3 regions of the Paenibacillus sp. B1-35 genome follow, and region 2 is predicted to be linked to each of the others. Evidence: a T-box and tRNA genes for the amino acid it is inferred to sense, from the RefSeq annotation. Region 2 holds a T-box; the other regions hold tRNA genes.

Region 1 (6,053 bases), on a different contig from region 2:
ACCGATGGCAAGGACGACATCCGATTGTTTGCATAAGTCGCTTGCAAAAGGATTTCCTCCTTCGCCCAAACCGCCGAGCAGGTAAGGGTGAGAATCCGCTATAATTCCCTTTGCTCCATAACTCATGACAATTCCGCATCCCCAGCGATCAGCCAATTTTCGGATTGCATTACAGGCAAGATTTGCTCGATTGCCAACAAGGATTACAGGGCGTTTCGCCTTAAGCATAAGATTCGCCGCTTGTCGGATTTGGCTCTGTCCAGCTAGTAGATTTGCGATTCGAATCGGTTCGCGCGGTTTTGCCCCGCAGGGAAGTGCCCATAGATCGGAAGGTATGGAAAGATGAACGGGAAGTGCCTGTTCCACTGCGGTAAACATGGCCTGTGCTAAGGCATCAATGACTGCATTGGGATGAATGACAATCCGGCTGAACCCGGTAATCGCCTGAACTAGTCCCTGCTGATCGATATACTGCTTATACGTCGTTCCGATCTTGCGGGTAGGCGCTTGACCTGATATGGCCAATACGGGAACGCGATCTAAGTATGCGTCTCCTAGGCCAGTCATTAAATTGGTCAAGCCTGGTCCCATTTGCGCGGCGCAAACTCCGATTCGACCGGTTAATTTGGCTTCGGCAGACGCCATCATGGCAGCGACAGACTCATGTTTTACGCCAATCCATTCCAAATCATTCTGGCGAGAGAGACCCTCCATTAAGCCAAAAATGGCGTCCCCGATCACCCCGTAAATCCGCTTGACGCCCCACAATTGCAGTTGCTCGATGATCACATCCGCAACCTTTTGAATTTCGGTTCCTTCCTGTGATTGATTTTCTTGGGCAACTTCCGTAAATATACTCATTTTGCCGACAGCTCCTTGCCTTTTTCTTAGTATGGATGTGCAGCCTGTTTACTATGAAGAAGTTTGGATGAATTTTACGGACGCTTCGGTTTATCAATTATCTTTGTTCGATGAGGATAGGGAGAACAAGAGGAAAATCGAAAGTGTAATGGATAGTATCAATGACAAATTCGGAGAAGCATCAATCATTCGAGCAAGCACATTTACTGACCCGGACAGACAAGAGACAGAGCAGCGAAGATTGAAGGCCATTGCAAATGAGTAAGAAACTACAGGGGAAGGGGATTTGGGTAAGCCAGCCGAATGATGCTACCTGAACATAAGGAAACAATCATACAGTACCGACAAGATTATGGACGACGCCCACGACATACAAAGCAAACGCGTGAGGCTGCTACTCGATGGAGAAAAGCAATGGCCGTCTTTAGAATTAATGAATACTTCCCAATTTTCATTAATAATTCCGCCAAAGACCCCACCCCAAGGCTTAGAAACAGTGTTTTTTAAGGTTTTTATAATTTTTTTTGAAATAGGGGTTGCATAACTAAATACCTTATGATATATTATTACTTGTCGCTTCTGACATTTCGTTTTACACCACAATTTGCGGACATAGCTCAGTGGTAGAGTATCGCCTTGCCAAGGCGAGGGTCGCGAGTTCGAATCTCGTTGTCCGCTCCATTATATATGCGCCCTTAGCTCAGCTGGATAGAGCGTTTGACTACGAATCAAAAGGTCGGGAGTTCGAATCTCTCAGGGCGCGCCATTTTAAATACAGTATCGGGACGTAGCTCAGCTTGGTAGAGCACCTGGTTTGGGACCAGGGGGTCGCATGTTCAAATCGTGTCGTCCCGACCATCTAAATATGCGGGTGTAGTTCAATGGTAGAACTCCAGCCTTCCAAGCTGGTAGCGTGGGTTCGATTCCCATCACCCGCTCCATATGCGGACATAGCTCAGTGGTAGAGTATCGCCTTGCCAAGGCGAGGGTCGCGAGTTCGAATCTCGTTGTCCGCTCCATATATATGCGCCCTTAGCTCAGCTGGATAGAGCGTTTGACTACGAATCAAAAGGTCGGGAGTTCGAATCTCTCAGGGCGCGCCATTTTAAATACAGTATCGGGACGTAGCTCAGCTTGGTAGAGCACCTGGTTTGGGACCAGGGGGTCGCATGTTCAAATCGTGTCGTCCCGACCATCTAAATATGCGGGTGTAGTTCAATGGTAGAACTCCAGCCTTCCAAGCTGGTAGCGTGGGTTCGATTCCCATCACCCGCTCCATTTAAAAAAGTAACGCCGAAGGGCGTTTTTTTTGTATGTATAGATGGGATGAGAAGCCCAGGGTTCGACCGTCCGTAAAGACTTCGAGGAAATACTCAAGTAGGACGAGCGTCAACATGAACAATAACCGAATGGATCTGAGAGGCTCCATTTTTTCAGATCAGACATGTTGAATGCCGCGCTGCTGCTTCTTGAAATACCGGTTCAGGTCGCGCGTCCGGGAGATAGCGTGAGGTGCCGACAATGGGGAGGCACGATAGCACCGGAGTATTTCCATCATTACTCATCATGAAATCAACGCGCCGGGAGGCGTTTTTTTATTTTGATGAAATTCGGTAATGCTTTGCTCAGCAGACGATCATGTATCAATTGTGGGCGGTACACGAAATATAATGAGTAGGATTATTGCTATACATAAACCAAATTGTAAGACGAGGAGAGAGGGGGACGATATCCGAAAACAACAAATTGTAAACCCGAACCAATGTAAGGGGATACAATTCAAACGTGCGATTTTTTCAATGAAAAGTAAAGATTTTCGTCTCAATTTGTAGTATGATGTTAAGAAAGTCTTTATCAGAATGAACTGAATTGCAGAGATAGGGGGAGACGAATGACTGATCTAACGTTAACCGCAAACAAGGTGAATTCTAACAATATGTTGCGGCGGGACGTTCGTTTTCTGGGTAATATACTCGGCGAAGTGCTCGTCCATCAAGGTGGTAATGAATTGCTTAATATCGTGGAGAAGATCCGCGAACTCAGTAAATCATTGCGTGCCGTATTTTTACCCGAGTTGTATGAGGAGTTTAAGCAACTCATCAATACGTTGAACCCCGAAATCCGACATCAAGTGATTCGTGCATTCGCTATCTACTTCCAGTTAGTGAATATTGCAGAACAGAATCATCGGATCCGTCGTAAACGCGATTATGAACGCTCTGCCGGCGAAAGCATTCAACCAGGATCCATTGAAAGTGTGATCATGGAGTTGAAGGAGCGCAAAGTGTCCGAAGAACAATTGCAAGAAATAATTGAAAGCATTTCTTTGGAACTTGTCATAACGGCGCACCCGACTGAGGCGATGCGTCGGGCCATTCTCGATATTCACAAGCGTATTGCAGATGATGTTACGATGTTGGACAATCCAACGTTGACTCATCGTGAGCGCGAACAATTGCGAGATAAGCTGTTGAACGAAGTCATTACACTCTGGCAAACGGACGAGCTGCGTGATCGCAAGCCTACTGTACTCGATGAAGTGCGAAATGGTTTGTTCTATTTCAATGAAACGCTGTTCGATGTATTGCCTGATGTATATCATGAATTGGAGCGCTGCCTGGATAAGTATTATCCATCAGGGGGATGGCATGTGCCAACTTACCTTCGCTTTGGCTCCTGGATTGGTGGCGACCGTGACGGCAACCCTTCTGTTACCCATGATGTAACATGGGAAACGCTGAAAATGCAGCGTACACTTGCAATTCGCAAATACGAAGAACGCTTGAAATCGCTGTTCCGTACGCTAAGCTTCAGCACATCAATTGTATCGGTGTCCGAAGAATTGCTCTCCTCTATTGCTGAGGACAGCCGCAATGTAACATTGACGCATGCGGGGTTCTGGAACAACGAGAAGGAACCGTACCGTATTAAGCTGATCTACATGTTCGAGAAGTTGAATAATATACTGGATGAGTCGACGAAGGGGACAATGCAGCGTTATAATACGCCGCTTGAGTTCTTGGAAGATCTGAAAATAATCGACCGGAGCTTGCGACACCATTTCGCGGATTATGTATCAGACACGTATGTGAAGAAACTGATTCGTCAAGTAGAACTGTTCGGCTTCCACATGGCGACACTCGATATTCGTCAGCATAGCAAAGAGCATGAAAATGCGATGACGGAAATTTTGGCTAATATGAATATCGTGGACAACTACAGCAGTTTGAGTGAAGAAGAGAAGATTGAGCTTCTTAATCAATTGTTGAATGACCCGCGTCCATTGATATCGGAATATATTCAATACAGTGAGTCCACAACTGAAGTACTGAATGTGTATCGTATCGTCTATGATGCACAGAAGGAATTCGGTGAAAAATGTATTACCAGCTATCTGATCAGTATGGCTGAGGCAGCAAGCGACGTTCTTGAGGTAATGCTGCTTGCGAAGGAAGTCGGTTTGTTCCGCAAAGAGAAGGGCAAGGTTCAATGCACCTTGCAGGCTGTTCCGCTCTTTGAAACGGTTGATGACCTTCATGCTGCACCAGCGATCATGAAGACGCTGTTCGATTTGCCGATTTACCGCAGTGCTGTTGAGGCGATGAATGATTTGCAGGAGATCATGCTTGGTTACTCAGACAGCAACAAGGATGGCGGAGCATTTACGGCGAATTGGGAACTTCGCATGGCTCTGAAGGAACTGACTGCGACTGCAAAGAATTACGATGTAAAATTGAAGTTCTTCCATGGACGCGGCGGTGCACTCGGTCGTGGCGGTATGCCATTGAACCGCAGTATTTTGGCTCAGCCTCCTCATACGATTGGTGGCGGAATCAAGATTACGGAGCAGGGTGAAGTGCTGTCTTCCCGTTACTCTGTACAAGGCATTGCATATCGAAGTTTGGAGCAGGCTACTTCTGCGCTCATTCAAGCGGCAATGCTGGCTCGTACTCCGCATACGGATCTGTATGAATCCAAGTGGAAGGATCTGATGGAGAGCATCTCCCAGGCTTCTTTGAAGAAGTATCAGGACTTGATCTTCCGTGATCCGGATTTCATGACATTCTTTAAGGAGTCCACACCACTTCCGGAAATTGGAGAGCTGAACATCGGTTCACGTCCTTCCAAACGGAAAAATAGCGACCGCTTTGAGGATTTGCGTGCGATTCCGTGGGTATTCGCATGGACACAGAGCCGATACCTGCTCCCTGCATGGTATGCAGCTGGAACAGGACTGCAAAGCTTCTATCAAGGCAAGGAAGAGAATATGGAAACGATGCGCCATATGTATCAACATTATTCTTTCTTCCAATCTATGATCGACAGCTTGCAGATGGCACTTGCGAAAGCGGATCTTGTCATTGCCAAGGAATATGCGGGCATGATTAAGGACGAGACGATTCGCGAGCGTATTTTTACTCAAATAGAGGAAGAATTCAAATTAACCTCTTCATTAATACTGCAAATTACCGGACAAGAGGATATTCTCGACAATGTTCCTGTCATCCAGGAATCGATTCGCTTGCGCAATCCATATGTGGATCCGCTAAGCTATATGCAGGTTGAACTGTTGGAAGAGCTGCGTGCGCTTCGCGAGAACGGTGAGGATGACACGGTATTGCTGCGTGAAGTATTGCTTACCATTAACGGTATTGCAGCTGGACTTCGGAATACAGGTTGATAATGTCGGAATGATCGATTCCGCAGGCTACGTCGATACGTAAACAGCACGAAGTAGCGACGATGCAGTCGAGTCTTGAGCGATCAAGGCTCGACTTTTCCTGTGTTTAAGCATCGGAAAGGGTGCGCTGGCGAGAAAGAGCAGCATTGCTCCTTCACGACACACCCATACCCTAGGGCAGCGGCAAGCAGGGAACAGAACTTCCCGGATGAGCCATTGAGCATTGCTAAAATATTGGTGATGTTCGTGAGCACAGTGAGTTACGTTGCTCCCAAGGTTCGCATTCCTGCTTACGATGTCCGGCATTGTCATTGAGCCCAATGATGGAGAAAGACATCGGCATAACGAGCAGTGAGGATGGAGGGAGACCGCTTGGATACGCTAGAACAACGGCTCGCGAGATTGGCTCGAAAAGGGGATACGCGAGCGTTTGCCGAGATTGTCGATTTATATAAGGATAAAATATTCCATCTTGCCTATCGCATGCTGAGCAATCGGCACGAAGCAGAAG
Region 2 (6,053 bases):
CATTAGGCAAAATTGTTGGCCGTGATGTAGACTCCAAGGATTTGGCGCGAGGGTATCGTGCGGAAGGCTTGGCGATTACAATTGGCGGGATTTTCAATGCGTTCCCTTATACCACATATTCGCAAAATGTAGGACTTATCCAAATGAGCCGGGTGAAAACGCGAGATGTCATCGTCGTAGCTGGCTGCTTGCTGATGCTGCTTGGTCTCGTTCCGAAAATTGCAGCTCTCACAACACTTATTCCGAAATCGGTGCTTGGCGGTGCAATGGTTGCCATGTTCGGCATGGTCGTATCGAGCGGACTGCGCATGCTCGGCTCACAGGTGGATATGAATCGCCATGAAAATCTGCTTATCATTGCCTGCTCGGTCGGCATGGGGCTTGGAGTAACGGTAGTTCCTCAATTGTTCGCAAGCTTGCCGTCAACGGTGCGCATTTTGACGGACAACGGAATCGTAGCGGGAACGTTCACTGCTATGGTTTTAAATTTGCTGTTCAATGGGACGAAGCAACCGACAAGTGAATTGCAGAAGGATGAAGAAGAGATTAGTCATTCCGCAGCTTCCTAATTGTAGATGGGAAGTTGAAAGTTCTGTCCTTGCTTATAGGATAGATGTTAAGCCCATTGGATCATTCCAATGGGCTTTTTTATGCATGGAAGGAGAATTGCTTCAAAAGTCCAAGGTAGACGGGAATGATTTGGAGAACCAGTTGCCAAAAAGGATGTGAGCCGCGCGGGTAGAATAGGAACGACATAAAAAGAAGCCCTCAAGATCAGACCGTAATGCTGATTCTGAGGGCTTCTGTGTTGCACGGAAATACATCAAGAAGCGTGCTGCTCTACGCAATTTCAAGTCAATAGATCGTGAGAGCTGCACCAACTATTTAGAATAGGACTTATTCTGGAAAAAGAGAGCCAAGGTTCCGGGACCGGAATGTGCACCTACTGCACAGCCTATCGAACTAATAAGGAAATTCGTCATGCCGAAGCGCTCTTGGATGAGAGCCTTCAATTGCTCCATCGCTTCTGCGTCATCTCCATGAGCGATGCCGATCACTTGCTGTTTATCATTCAGATTTGCCCGCTCCTCCATGAGGTCAACAAGCCGTTGAATGGATTTCTTTCTACCGCGCACTTTATCTACGGGGATAAGTTTACCATCCTCAACATCCAGCACGGGTTTAATATTGAGCAAGCCGCCGATGACGGCTGAAGTTTTGCTGACGCGCCCGCCGCGATATAGATATTGCAGGTCGTCGACTGTGAATACATGCTCCATTTGCCGAGCAAGCGACAGTGTCTGTGTAACAATCTCTTCTCGAGACAAGCCTTCGCGCGCCCAGAGGGCAGCCTGACGAACGACGAGACCAAATCCTAGGGAAGCACATTTCGTATCGATAATGCTGCAAGTAAAAGATGGAAAATCATCTTGTACCATATCATGCATAATGCGGGACGAAGCATAGGTGCCAGATAGCTCAGAAGAGAATGCAATATAGATAGCTTCATCGTTCGCTTCCGCAATGGATCGGAACGTTTTCTGCAATACCTCCATAGAGAGCTGCGAGGTTTTATATATGCGGCCTTCACGCATGCCATCGAACATGGCCTTAGGTGAAATGGTTACACCATCCTCATATTGTTCATTGTCTATAGTAACGATTAGCGGCATGACAGTAATTCCTAGCTCATCTATAACAGATTGAGGAAGGTCTACAGCACTGTCGGTAAGAATGCGAATTGCCATAATCATACTCCTTTCATCTTTCCATCCACTTTCGAAGTTCAAAATCATCTGACCATTTCCATCATACCACGAGTTGTCGAGAAAGCGGTGAAGGAAAACAACCTTCTTGGCACATACATTTATTGGTATTTTTTCGATAGGAGCTGGTATGCCATTGATGAGTCATATTTTTATTCGCCCGCTCATAAGGGTAGGAGAACGAATGAAATGATAGGAAATGAGGGGAACGGAATGGCGAAGAACAAACGCGGCAAATCATTGTGGAATCTGCCTTCACGTGGGCGTGGGACATGTCCGGTCTGCGCCAGTACACGTATTAAGCTGTTATATAATCGGACAAGGGCGAACGGAGTTCAGATCAAGGTGTGCAAAAAATGCTTTCAGGCCCCACAGGAGCGAATTGATGCATCCTAATCTTAACTTCGGCTAAGCTTGCGCTGAATGGACAGAGTCGAACTTATGTCTGTATATGATGCGTAATCTGCTCACTCCTTATTGATCAGCTCTCTACCAACCCTAAAGAAGCTGTCTGTAGTTTGTACGGAAACGTATGATGATTGCAGGACAGCTTCTTTGCTGTCTTGCCTGTTTCTTTCTATACTTCGTATCCTGTACAATAGAATGGAGTTGAGCAAGCCCGAGGAGGAGAAAGAATGATATTAACGATCCAGGAACGGGATGAAATGTTATCACAGCTCAATGACACGCAGCGCGAGTTTCTGACACATTATCTCGTTCGTTCTCGCCGTACGGCGTTCGCGAATGCGATGGCGAAGGAGAAAGGGCATCATGTTCCAGCAAATGCCGAGCCAGAGGACATTGAAGCGCTGCTTGATGATTGGATTTATACCGGTTATAAGGATGCGGGCACGATAAGTCCAGAGCTGCGATGCGAATGCGGCCGTTCCCTACGCTACCAGCATGAGGTGAAAAATCGAAAGACAGGCGAGATCAAAAAGTTCGGCATTGAGCATCTGAAGGAGCATCTTGGCATTGATGCAGCCATCGTTGCGGCGATTAAAAAGGGGTTCGATGCCATAGATTATGAGCTTGATGAAATCTTGGTGAAGCTGGCAAGCAATTGGCAGCCTGCACCAGATTCATTGATACATGCTGATTTACCCGAGCACATGAAGCAGCAGCTATCGCTGGGACTTCCTTTGCTGGACAGGCAGCTTAACGTGTTGAAGCGCAGGCCTGTTGTTCCTCAAACTCCATCTAAGGCTGTTCCACAGCAGGCTGATCCTAGGCTGGCTTCCATGCCTGAGGAATTTGATTTATGGTCGTGGACAGAATCTGCGGAAATCCAGGAAGTAAGCTATGATGGTCTTACTGCATCCGAACAAGAGGCGGTGAAGCAGTATGTGGCGAACGGTGTGGGCAGTGCTCGCATCATCAGCGAATTGCTCATACGTGATCATGGTTCGCCTGAACGCCGATATATAACAGGCAAACCTAAGATTTATACGGATGTGTGTCAATTTATTGAGCGCACCTTCACTAAGATTGCGATAGAATTCAATGGAACGGAAGATCGCAAGTACACGATGAAGTGACAAAATTGGTGTTGGTGCTGTAGATATCGTTCCAATCCCGTTGAACGTACAAACGCGCTCGCTTTTTTGAGAAATAGGCAAAAAGAGGTTGATTTTTCCTGAATGTTGTGGATATAATGTGTGAAATGAAAAATGGAAGCAACAACGATGAACGGGAGAGTACTCTGCAAGCTCCGTAATGCAGCGAATCGGGAGGGTGGAAGCCGATACGGAATGAAGAGGAAGCGGACCCGGGAGTTGGCTCTTTGAACTGCCTCACACGAGCCCGTAGGAGAGCCCGGCACAGCCGTTATTTATGGAGTGGATTCCTATTGAAGCACACTGCTTCCGGTAGGATCAATAAGAGTGGCACCACGGATTCAAGCCTCCGTCTCTTTGCAGACGGGGGCTTTTTGTCGTGTTAAGAGTTGAATCAATGCCCATGACTTATGTTGCAATATGTTAATCAAAATGAAGGAGAATGAGCTTATGTTAAAACAGATCGCTGCACAACGATTAGAGCCAATGTTAGAGATGAGTGGACACGATATCGAGCGTGCCTTAGAAATACCGCCGCTAAGTGAATTGGGAGATCTGGCATTCCCTTGCTTCCCGCTCGCAAAGCAGTGGAAACGCGCTCCACAGCAAATAGCAGGCGAGCTCGTAGAACGTATCAACCAAAATAGCGATGCCTCACGAATACATGCTGTTGCATCAGGCGGGTATGTGAATTTATTTTTCGATAAGGACTTCTATGGAGAGACGTGCCTTGGACGCATGCTGGAGCCGACTTTCGGGAGGCTGGCGGATGGTTCAGGGCAGCGCATTGTTATTGATATGTCGTCTCCGAATATTGCAAAGCCATTCAGCGTCGGTCATCTGCGTTCTACGGTAATTGGCAATGCTCTCGCTCATCTGTATGAGGCTGCCGGTTATGAAGTGGTGAAGGTGAATCATCTAGGGGATTGGGGGACACAATTCGGCAAGCTTATAACAGCATACAAGCTATGGGGCAATGATGAGACGCTGCGCCAAGATCCAATCCGCGAAAGCTTGAAGCTGTATGTGAGGTTCCATGAGGAGGCCGCACAGCAGCCGGAACTGGAAGATGAAGCACGCGAATGGTTCCGCAAGCTGGAAGCGGGAGATACAGAGACTGTTCAGCTATGGACGTACTTCGTGGACGCCAGCATGATTGAATTTAATCGGATGTACGAGCGGCTGGGGATTCGTTTTGACTACTTCCTTGGGGAGAGCTTCTACAATGATAAAATGGATCAAGTGGTGGCACGATTGCAGGAGCTTGATTTGCTGGAGGAAAGCGATGGGGCAATGGTTGTTCGATTGGAAGATAAGGGCATGCCGCCATGTCTTATTTTAAAGTCAAACGGTACAACGATTTACCCGACTCGTGACTTGGCAACTGCGATTTACCGCAAGGAAGTGATGAAGGCTGACAAGTTGATTTATGTGGTCGGTGCAGAGCAGCAGCTTCATTTTCAACAGGTATTTGCCGTGCTTGGCAAGATGGGATATGAATGGGCAGAGCAATGCGAGCATGTGCCATTTGGCTTGATGACATTTGAAGGGAAGAAGATGTCGACCCGAAAGGGGAAGGTTATTTTTCTAGATGAGGTGCTGAATGAGGCAGAGAATCGCGCGCTACAAATCATTGAAGACAAAAATCCATCCTTGCCGGATAAAGGAGCAGTTGCATCTCAGGTGGGCATTGGCGCGATTATCTTCGATGATTTGAAGAGCAGCCGCATGTTGTCCGTCGATTTCAGCCTGGAGGAGGCGCTGCGTTATGAAGGGGAAACAGGCCCTTATGTGCAGTTTACTCTTGTTAGAGCTAAGAGCTTGCTTATGAAGGGGGGCTTGGAGTCTCAACCGGATTCCGCTTCTGCTTCTGAAATTAATGCGACTGCTCGAAACAGTGCGGACAGTTGCATGGCTCATCTGCGTCAGATGCCGGAAGCGGCAGGGAATTGGAAAATGAGCCCAGAGGCATGGGCTTGCATCAAGTCCATTTCTAAATACGAGCGTTCGCTGCAGCAGGCGCTAGCAAGCAATGAGCCTTCCATCTTCGCGCGATATATTCTTGATGCAGCGAAGCAATTCAATCGCTTCTATCATCAGGAGCAAATCCTTGTTGAGAATGCGCTTGAACGCCAAATGAAGCTCCGTATCGTTGCTGTCGTTGCACGTGTGCTTCAGGAAGGTCTAGAGAAGCTGGGGATTCAGGCACCGGCGCATATGTAGCGCTGAGATGGCGACAATTGTTGGGGCAGATGCTCAGTGGAATAAATGGGTTGTGCATTCCGCTGTATGCTTAGCGGGTGAGGTGTGGAGCGGGGGAAGTGCAGGAAAATGGCTTGCAGGTAATAGCATATAATTGATAACTGCACGCGAGCCGTGGATTACTAATCCAACGGCTTGTGTGCGGAAAAGCAATTGTATGGATTGTGAAAGTATCGCTGCAGAGATTCATAGGGACATAATGGCGACATGGTTCCTAGTCTTGACAATAAGACTAGGATGTGAAAAGATGATCCTAACGAATATTAGTTAGGAATTGTTCGCATCAAGGTAAGTACGCAAAGGCTTCGTTGCAAACATTGCCTAACGAATGTTAGTTAGTAAAGGAGCTGAACAAGATGACGGCTAACCGAATTATTGAAGCAGCGTTGAATCATTTTGCTGAGCATGGCTATGAAGGAGCGTCTCTTGCCAATATAGCGGAGCAAGTGGGCATTAAAACCCCTTCCAT
Region 3 (6,053 bases), 690 kb from region 2:
GCGAGCCTGCAGCAAATACGTTTTAGGAGATATTCCTGTCTCTTGCTTGAAAAGCCGATAAAATTGGGATTTTTCCAATCCACATTCGCTACACCAGTAATCAACCGAATGCCGCTGCTCGGGATGCTCGTCCATGCGTTCCAAGATTCGAGCTATACGATAATCCGAAGGATTGGGCAATCTGCTAGCATCGTACCATTGGATCAACCAGGAGTAAAAGCTAGCTGATGCAGCCTGCTTCGTATAGCAGCCGCGCCGATTATATGCGGCAAGCACATGCTTCACCAACTCAATGAAGTATGGATAAGGGCGAAGCGAAGTGCAGGTCGGCAATGATTCCAGTTCTGTGCAAGGCTTCTGTGCGGTTAACCACTTCGGATCGAATTCATCCCATTCATAAGCAAAGGTAGGCTGGTTTGGTGGGGGAGCCTCCCAGAGATCGCAGTAGATATTGCATGCATTCATCGTTTCATTTGGTGCATGCTCGAAGGAATGCCATTGGCCAGGACGGACAAAGATGAGCGTGCCGTTTGAGACCGCATATCGATGGTCATCTATCGTCATGTGCCCATGGCCGTCCAAGAATAAGTGGAATGCATAGCTGTATCCTCTGCGCAGCTGTTCCTCTCGCGTTCCCCGATAATTATACATATGCGCTGCACGGATGTATGGCCTTATATCCGCAATGGTATTCATGCCTATCCCTCCGGTTCGTTAGCGGAAATTTTTATAACTGACAGGAACTTGTTATAAATACGAGCAGCTAGGAACATGATACTATGTTTGCAGAGTTATGTCATGATAGGGGAAGTCTGCAAACGAAAATGATGACAGCATGTGTTGACGAGGAGGAACAATCATGGTTGATTTGGGCAAGGTGTTAGTAGAAGAATCACGAGGCGGTTGGTTGGAATGTGCATATACAGGACACATTGTGGGGGTAAACGAGCAAGCAGAAACGCTTTTCCATGTCGGTAATCCCGACTATGTGAGCTTTATGCGTTCCTCATCTAAGCCAGTGCAGGCACTTCCTGCTTTGATGGCTGGTGTGCCAGAGCATTATGGACTAAATGAGGAAGAAATCGTCCTGATGACCGCATCCCATCGTGCACAGCAGTTCCATGTCCAAGCCCTCGAATCGTTCATGAAGAAGACCGGGATCACTGAGGAGCAATTTGTGTGCAAACCAACCTATCCGCTCAATAGTGCTGCTAGAGACGAGCGGATTGCCAATGGGCAACCACCGCGTTCCTTATATCACAACTGTTCGGGCAAGCACTTGGGCGTACTTTCGTTATGCAAAATGATGGGCTGGTCGACCCATGATTACGCTGAGCCTGAGCATCCCGTTCAACAGCAGGTGTTGCGCTTGATGTCTCAACTTGCTGATGTTCCTGTAGAGCAAATTAAACTAGGAACGGATGGCTGTGGATTCCCGGTATATGCGATTCCAATTCGCAATATAGCCCTCTTGTATTTGAGACTGGCTTGTCCGGATTTAATTGCAGATGAGCAAGTACGCAGAGCAATTACACGCTTAACGGGCCTAATGAACAAGCATCCACTTTATGTGTCAGGCACAGAGCTTATTTGTCCTACATTGTTGCAGGATCCGAATATCGTTGCCAAGGGAGGAGCCAAGGGCATTTATTGCTTCGGCTTGCGTGAACAGAGAATGGGAATCGCTTTTAAGGTAATGGACGGTTCAGAAGACCAATGGCCGATGATTGCAGCTGACATCTTACAGCAGCTCGAGTACCCGACAAAAGCAACCATCGAACGTTTGAAAAAGCTAAGCCCTGCCGAAACGAAAAATGATAATGCTAGGGTAGTGGGACTTCGTAAGCCTGTCTTTACGCTTGAATGGATAAAGAAATAGAATACAAGAATATACTATTAGAACCTGCTTATACGAGCTGAAAAATGGCTTGTTAAGCAGGTTTTGCTGCAAGAAAAAAATACCATCATAAAATCTTTAAAAAACATTTGCAATTCGATATTCAGTCTGATATATTATTACTTGTCCTTGTTGAACGGAAACGACGACAACGAAGTGAATGAAGTCGTCAAGTTTGTATAAGATGAGGAAATATGCGGACATAGCTCAGTGGTAGAGTATCGCCTTGCCAAGGCGAGGGTCGCGAGTTCGAATCTCGTTGTCCGCTCCATTATATATGCGCCCTTAGCTCAGCTGGATAGAGCGTTTGACTACGAATCAAAAGGTCGGGAGTTCGAATCTCTCAGGGCGCGCCACTTAATTTCATAATGGATATCTACTAAGCCGGTGTGGCGGAATTGGCAGACGCGCGCGACTCAAAATCGTGAGGGAAACCGTGGAGGTTCGAGTCCTCTCACCGGCACCATCCATTCGGGACGTAGCTCAGCTTGGTAGAGCACCTGGTTTGGGACCAGGGGGTCGCATGTTCAAATCGTGTCGTCCCGACCATTATCATTAACCGTTGGTTATTAGCCGGCGGTTTTTTGCTATGTTCCTTCCTCTTTCTTCCTTCTATTATTTGCTTATAATTTCCTTGATTTCATTTGAACGATTTATCAGTGTAAACCGTAATATTAATGCTTGACGGCAAAGTTCTTTGTGAACGGATGACAAGGAAAGGGGCGAATGCATGTCTGAGCAGCATCGAATAGAGCAGGCAGTACGAGGAGATATGAATGAACTCGCTGTGCTGCTGCATGAAAATTACTCCTTCCTATTTAAATATGCCTTGAAATTAACGATGAACTCCGCCTGTGCAGAGGATTTGGTTCAAGATACGATGGTGCGTTGTATGGAAAAGATCCATACGTACAACGGAGAATCACGCTTTTCATCATGGCTCATTACCATTGCAACACGCTTATATTATGATATGATGCGCCGCAAGAAAGTCGAGAACAGATGGCGGGAACAGGAGCAGGGGTTACGGCAGCTGCGATATCAAATGGAATCTTGCAATATCGAATGGACAACTGCCATGGAGCTATTGGGAGAGCTGACTTATGAGCAGCGGGCTCCCATAGTGTTAAAACATTATTATGGGTATCAGGTGAATGAGATTGCAAATATGTTGAACGTGCAAGCTGGGACTGTCAAATCACGCCTACATTACGGCTTGGAGAAGCTGCGGAAGGAGTGGGAGCAAGATGAGTGAACAAGAAAATAAGAAGAAAGCAGGGAATGCTGATTCAAACCGCGAGTCATCTCTATCTGATGGAGATGCATCTCACCCAAAACATTCAGAAAATGTAGAAGTTCCTTCACAAGAACTGGAATGGGATAAAATGCTGCATCCCCACTGGGAACGTTTAGACGCTTGGAGTAATGTCCATGCTCCTCATCCGAGTTCAGCTCAAATTCAGCAGGTACTGCTTCAGGCTAAGATGAAAAACCGTAGGCGGCTATGGAAGGAACTGCTTGGCTTATGGAGCATTGCTTTGCTGCTCGTTGGCGGCGGCTGCAGCCTTGCAGCAACAAATTGGCAGGTATACGTATGGGCCCAAGTATTCCTGTTAAGCGGAGCAGTTATCATTTGGTTAACATGCATCCAACCAAGCAAGGAGAGTGAGCGGCATGAATAATGGTGCGGGAAATTTGCCTTGGTGGGCATGGATTCTCCTTGGAAGTATTCTGCTTGCTCAAGGAACGTGGTTGTTCCTGGATGCGCGCAAGCGCAACAAATATCCATGGTTCTGGGGGATATGGGGATTTTTGAATACCCCCCTCCCGCTTGTTCTCTATATTTGTTTTGTGATACGACCGTGGAGAAAATCCCGCTAAGTAGGTTAAAACGTGTATAACATCCCCTTTTTCTGGGCCACACTATAAGAAAAGCTACTCAGTATGGATAATAACATCTGGCGGCTTTTTCTTATATGCGAGAGAACAGATGATGGATCATCGGAGTCTGTTCTCTCAAATAAATAAGCAGTTAGAGGGGATTACTTATGGCTCGAGAACACCGTACCGGCTCTTGGTTCTATTTTCGAGTGAAGCAATGGATGAAGCGTCTGCGGCGCTTACGTAGACCAATATGGTCTTTAGCTGCAATTGTGCTGTTTGTTGTGATCATAGCTGTCGGCATACAACTGTCTGATCATGTACGGAATTTGATGGCGAAATATGATAAACCGACTTCAATTGAAACGTTCGCCCTCTGGAAGGATAATGAGGCCAAGCTTAATGAAACAGCTCAGTTTGTAATTGCACAGTTGGTTCAAGAGGATATTAAGCGTGAGGTCATTGCTCGCAAGCAATATATATGTGGAAAAAATGATGAAGTGCTGGGTATTAAGCCCACGCGCGACATTATTCAGCTTGTGCTGAATCACCCAGACTGGTCCGTTTCCATGGATGCGGATGGACGAGTTATTTTGGAGGAGCAGATTGAAGAATTATCAGGTACATGCAAGGATAGAGCGCATATTAGTCTTGATAAGGATGGGAATCTGACCTTGTATGATGGGCCTCCGGAAGATGGCAAAGTGATACGTACTTTTTTCCAATTAGACGTGGAGTCCATGGAGAGCTCGCTTCCGCCAAAGGTGATGAAGCAGTTGTACCAAGGGATTCGCATTACAGATGTCGATGCTTATCATAGTGTGCTGTCTACATTTAGCGATTATGCAATAGAAGAAACGAAGAAAGTCATGAAACCAACCCCTCCTAATGAACGTATTACAAAATAAGAAGCAGTAACGAGTAGGACGCCGTAACCGACGTCCTTCTTTTTTTGAACAGCGGGGTAGGTCATGTAATGTAAGAAATAGAGAATGAAGGTATGGATTGCCCTTAGCCACCTACAAAAGAAATGTCGGTTTACGGTCATAATAATTGTACAGCGGAAAGGGGAATGCCAATGGAACTTATTCTCATGTTGCTCATCATTTTGGCTTCGACAAAGATCGCAGGTGATCTCACTGTACGATTGGGTCAGCCAGCCGTATTAGGTAAACTAATTGTAGGGATTATTATCGGTCCAGCTGTGCTTGGATGGGTTACGGATGGCGAACTGATCAAGGAAATGGCGGAAGTTGGCGTCATTTTGCTGATGTTCATCGCTGGTTTGGAAACGGATTTAGAAGAATTGAAGAAAAACTGGAAGGCGGCATTCGCAGTAGCAGTTGGCGGCGTCATTCTTCCGTTTATTGGCGGATATAGTGGTGGTCTGATGTTAGGCCTAGATTCGAACCAATCGATGTTTATCGGCTTGCTGTTGTGTGCTACTTCGGTAAGTATTTCAGTGCAGACGCTGAAGGATCTAGGACAGCTCAGCACTAGAGAAGGTACGACCATTCTTGGTGCAGCAGTCGTGGATGACATACTTGTAGTCATACTTCTTGCCTTCATGCTCAGCTTGCTCGGTACAGGCGGAGGCGCGTCCCTCGGACTTATTATTGGTAAAAAAGTTCTATTCTTTGTAGTCGTTATTCTTGCAGGCATTTATGTGGTGCCGAAAATCATGAAATGGCTCGCGCCGCTGCGTGTTACGGAGGCCATAATTAGTGCCGCGCTCATTATATGCTTTGCATTTTCTTATTTTGCGGACTACTTGGGTGTTGCAGGCATTATCGGTGCATTCGCCGCCGGCATTGCTATTTCACAAACGAAGTTCAAGCATGAAGTCGAGCATCGTCTTGAGCCGATTGCTTACGGTATCTTCGTGCCGATATTCTTCGTCAGCGTAGGAATTAACGTTAGCTTCGATGGTATTGGAGAATATGTGTGGTTTATCGTGTTATTTACGATCATTGCGATTCTGACCAAACTGCTTGGGTGCGGATTGGGAGCTCGACTGACTGGATTCGATCGCAAGAGTGCCATAGGTATCGGTTCAGGGATGGTCTCCCGCGGCGAGGTTGCACTCATTATAGCGACAACGGGGCTCGAAGGCGCTTTGTTCGATAAAGTGTATTTCACACCTTTCGTCATTGTCATTATTTTAACAACACTGGTAACGCCGCCGATGTTGAAGGCTGCTTTTCGTCAGTCTACGGAAGTGCCGGCAGCTAATCAAGTATCTGCAGGGAAGTAAGTAATCGCTGTAATTAGGCTG

The links. A T-box is a leader RNA that pairs with one kind of tRNA and senses whether it is charged. The one in region 2 lies ahead of argS (arginine--tRNA ligase), so its partner is inferred to be a tRNA-Arg.
Region 1: it has a tRNA-Arg gene. The T-box ahead of argS (arginine--tRNA ligase) is inferred to sense a tRNA for this amino acid. The anticodon was not compared.
Region 3: it has a tRNA-Arg gene. The T-box ahead of argS (arginine--tRNA ligase) is inferred to sense a tRNA for this amino acid. The anticodon was not compared.

What each region holds. Positions count from the first base shown of each region.
Region 1 is NZ_JBCHVJ010000013.1:15,501-21,553, forward strand. It holds gene ACQ5BJ_RS25940 (thiamine pyrophosphate-binding protein) at 1-861, opposite strand, end outside; gene ACQ5BJ_RS25945 (hypothetical protein) at 929-1,126, shown strand; tRNA gene ACQ5BJ_RS25950 (tRNA-Gly) at 1,468-1,542, shown strand; tRNA gene ACQ5BJ_RS25955 (tRNA-Arg) at 1,551-1,627, shown strand; tRNA gene ACQ5BJ_RS25960 (tRNA-Pro) at 1,643-1,719, shown strand; tRNA gene ACQ5BJ_RS25965 (tRNA-Gly) at 1,729-1,802, shown strand; tRNA gene ACQ5BJ_RS25970 (tRNA-Gly) at 1,806-1,880, shown strand; tRNA gene ACQ5BJ_RS25975 (tRNA-Arg) at 1,888-1,964, shown strand; tRNA gene ACQ5BJ_RS25980 (tRNA-Pro) at 1,980-2,056, shown strand; tRNA gene ACQ5BJ_RS25985 (tRNA-Gly) at 2,066-2,139, shown strand; gene ppc (phosphoenolpyruvate carboxylase) at 2,753-5,542, shown strand; gene sigW (RNA polymerase sigma factor SigW) at 5,915-6,053, shown strand, end outside.
Region 2 is NZ_JBCHVJ010000002.1:697,343-703,395, forward strand. It holds gene ACQ5BJ_RS10755 (nucleobase:cation symporter-2 family protein) at 1-569, shown strand, start outside; gene ACQ5BJ_RS10760 (DegV family protein) at 882-1,748, opposite strand; gene ACQ5BJ_RS10765 (hypothetical protein) at 1,980-2,162, shown strand; gene ACQ5BJ_RS10770 (DUF3895 domain-containing protein) at 2,402-3,304, shown strand; T-box leader at 3,443-3,682, shown strand; gene argS (arginine--tRNA ligase) at 3,773-5,545, shown strand; gene ACQ5BJ_RS10780 (TetR/AcrR family transcriptional regulator) at 5,941-6,053, shown strand, end outside.
Region 3 is NZ_JBCHVJ010000002.1:7,393-13,445, forward strand. It holds gene ACQ5BJ_RS07500 (helix-turn-helix domain-containing protein) at 1-696, opposite strand, end outside; gene ACQ5BJ_RS07505 (asparaginase) at 860-1,879, shown strand; tRNA gene ACQ5BJ_RS07510 (tRNA-Gly) at 2,094-2,168, shown strand; tRNA gene ACQ5BJ_RS07515 (tRNA-Arg) at 2,177-2,253, shown strand; tRNA gene ACQ5BJ_RS07520 (tRNA-Leu) at 2,281-2,363, shown strand; tRNA gene ACQ5BJ_RS07525 (tRNA-Pro) at 2,370-2,446, shown strand; gene sigY (RNA polymerase sigma factor SigY) at 2,628-3,152, shown strand; gene ACQ5BJ_RS07535 (YxlC family protein) at 3,145-3,579, shown strand; gene ACQ5BJ_RS07540 (sigmaY antisigma factor component) at 3,572-3,778, shown strand; gene ACQ5BJ_RS07545 (BofC C-terminal domain-containing protein) at 3,946-4,686, shown strand; gene ACQ5BJ_RS07550 (cation:proton antiporter) at 4,857-6,032, shown strand.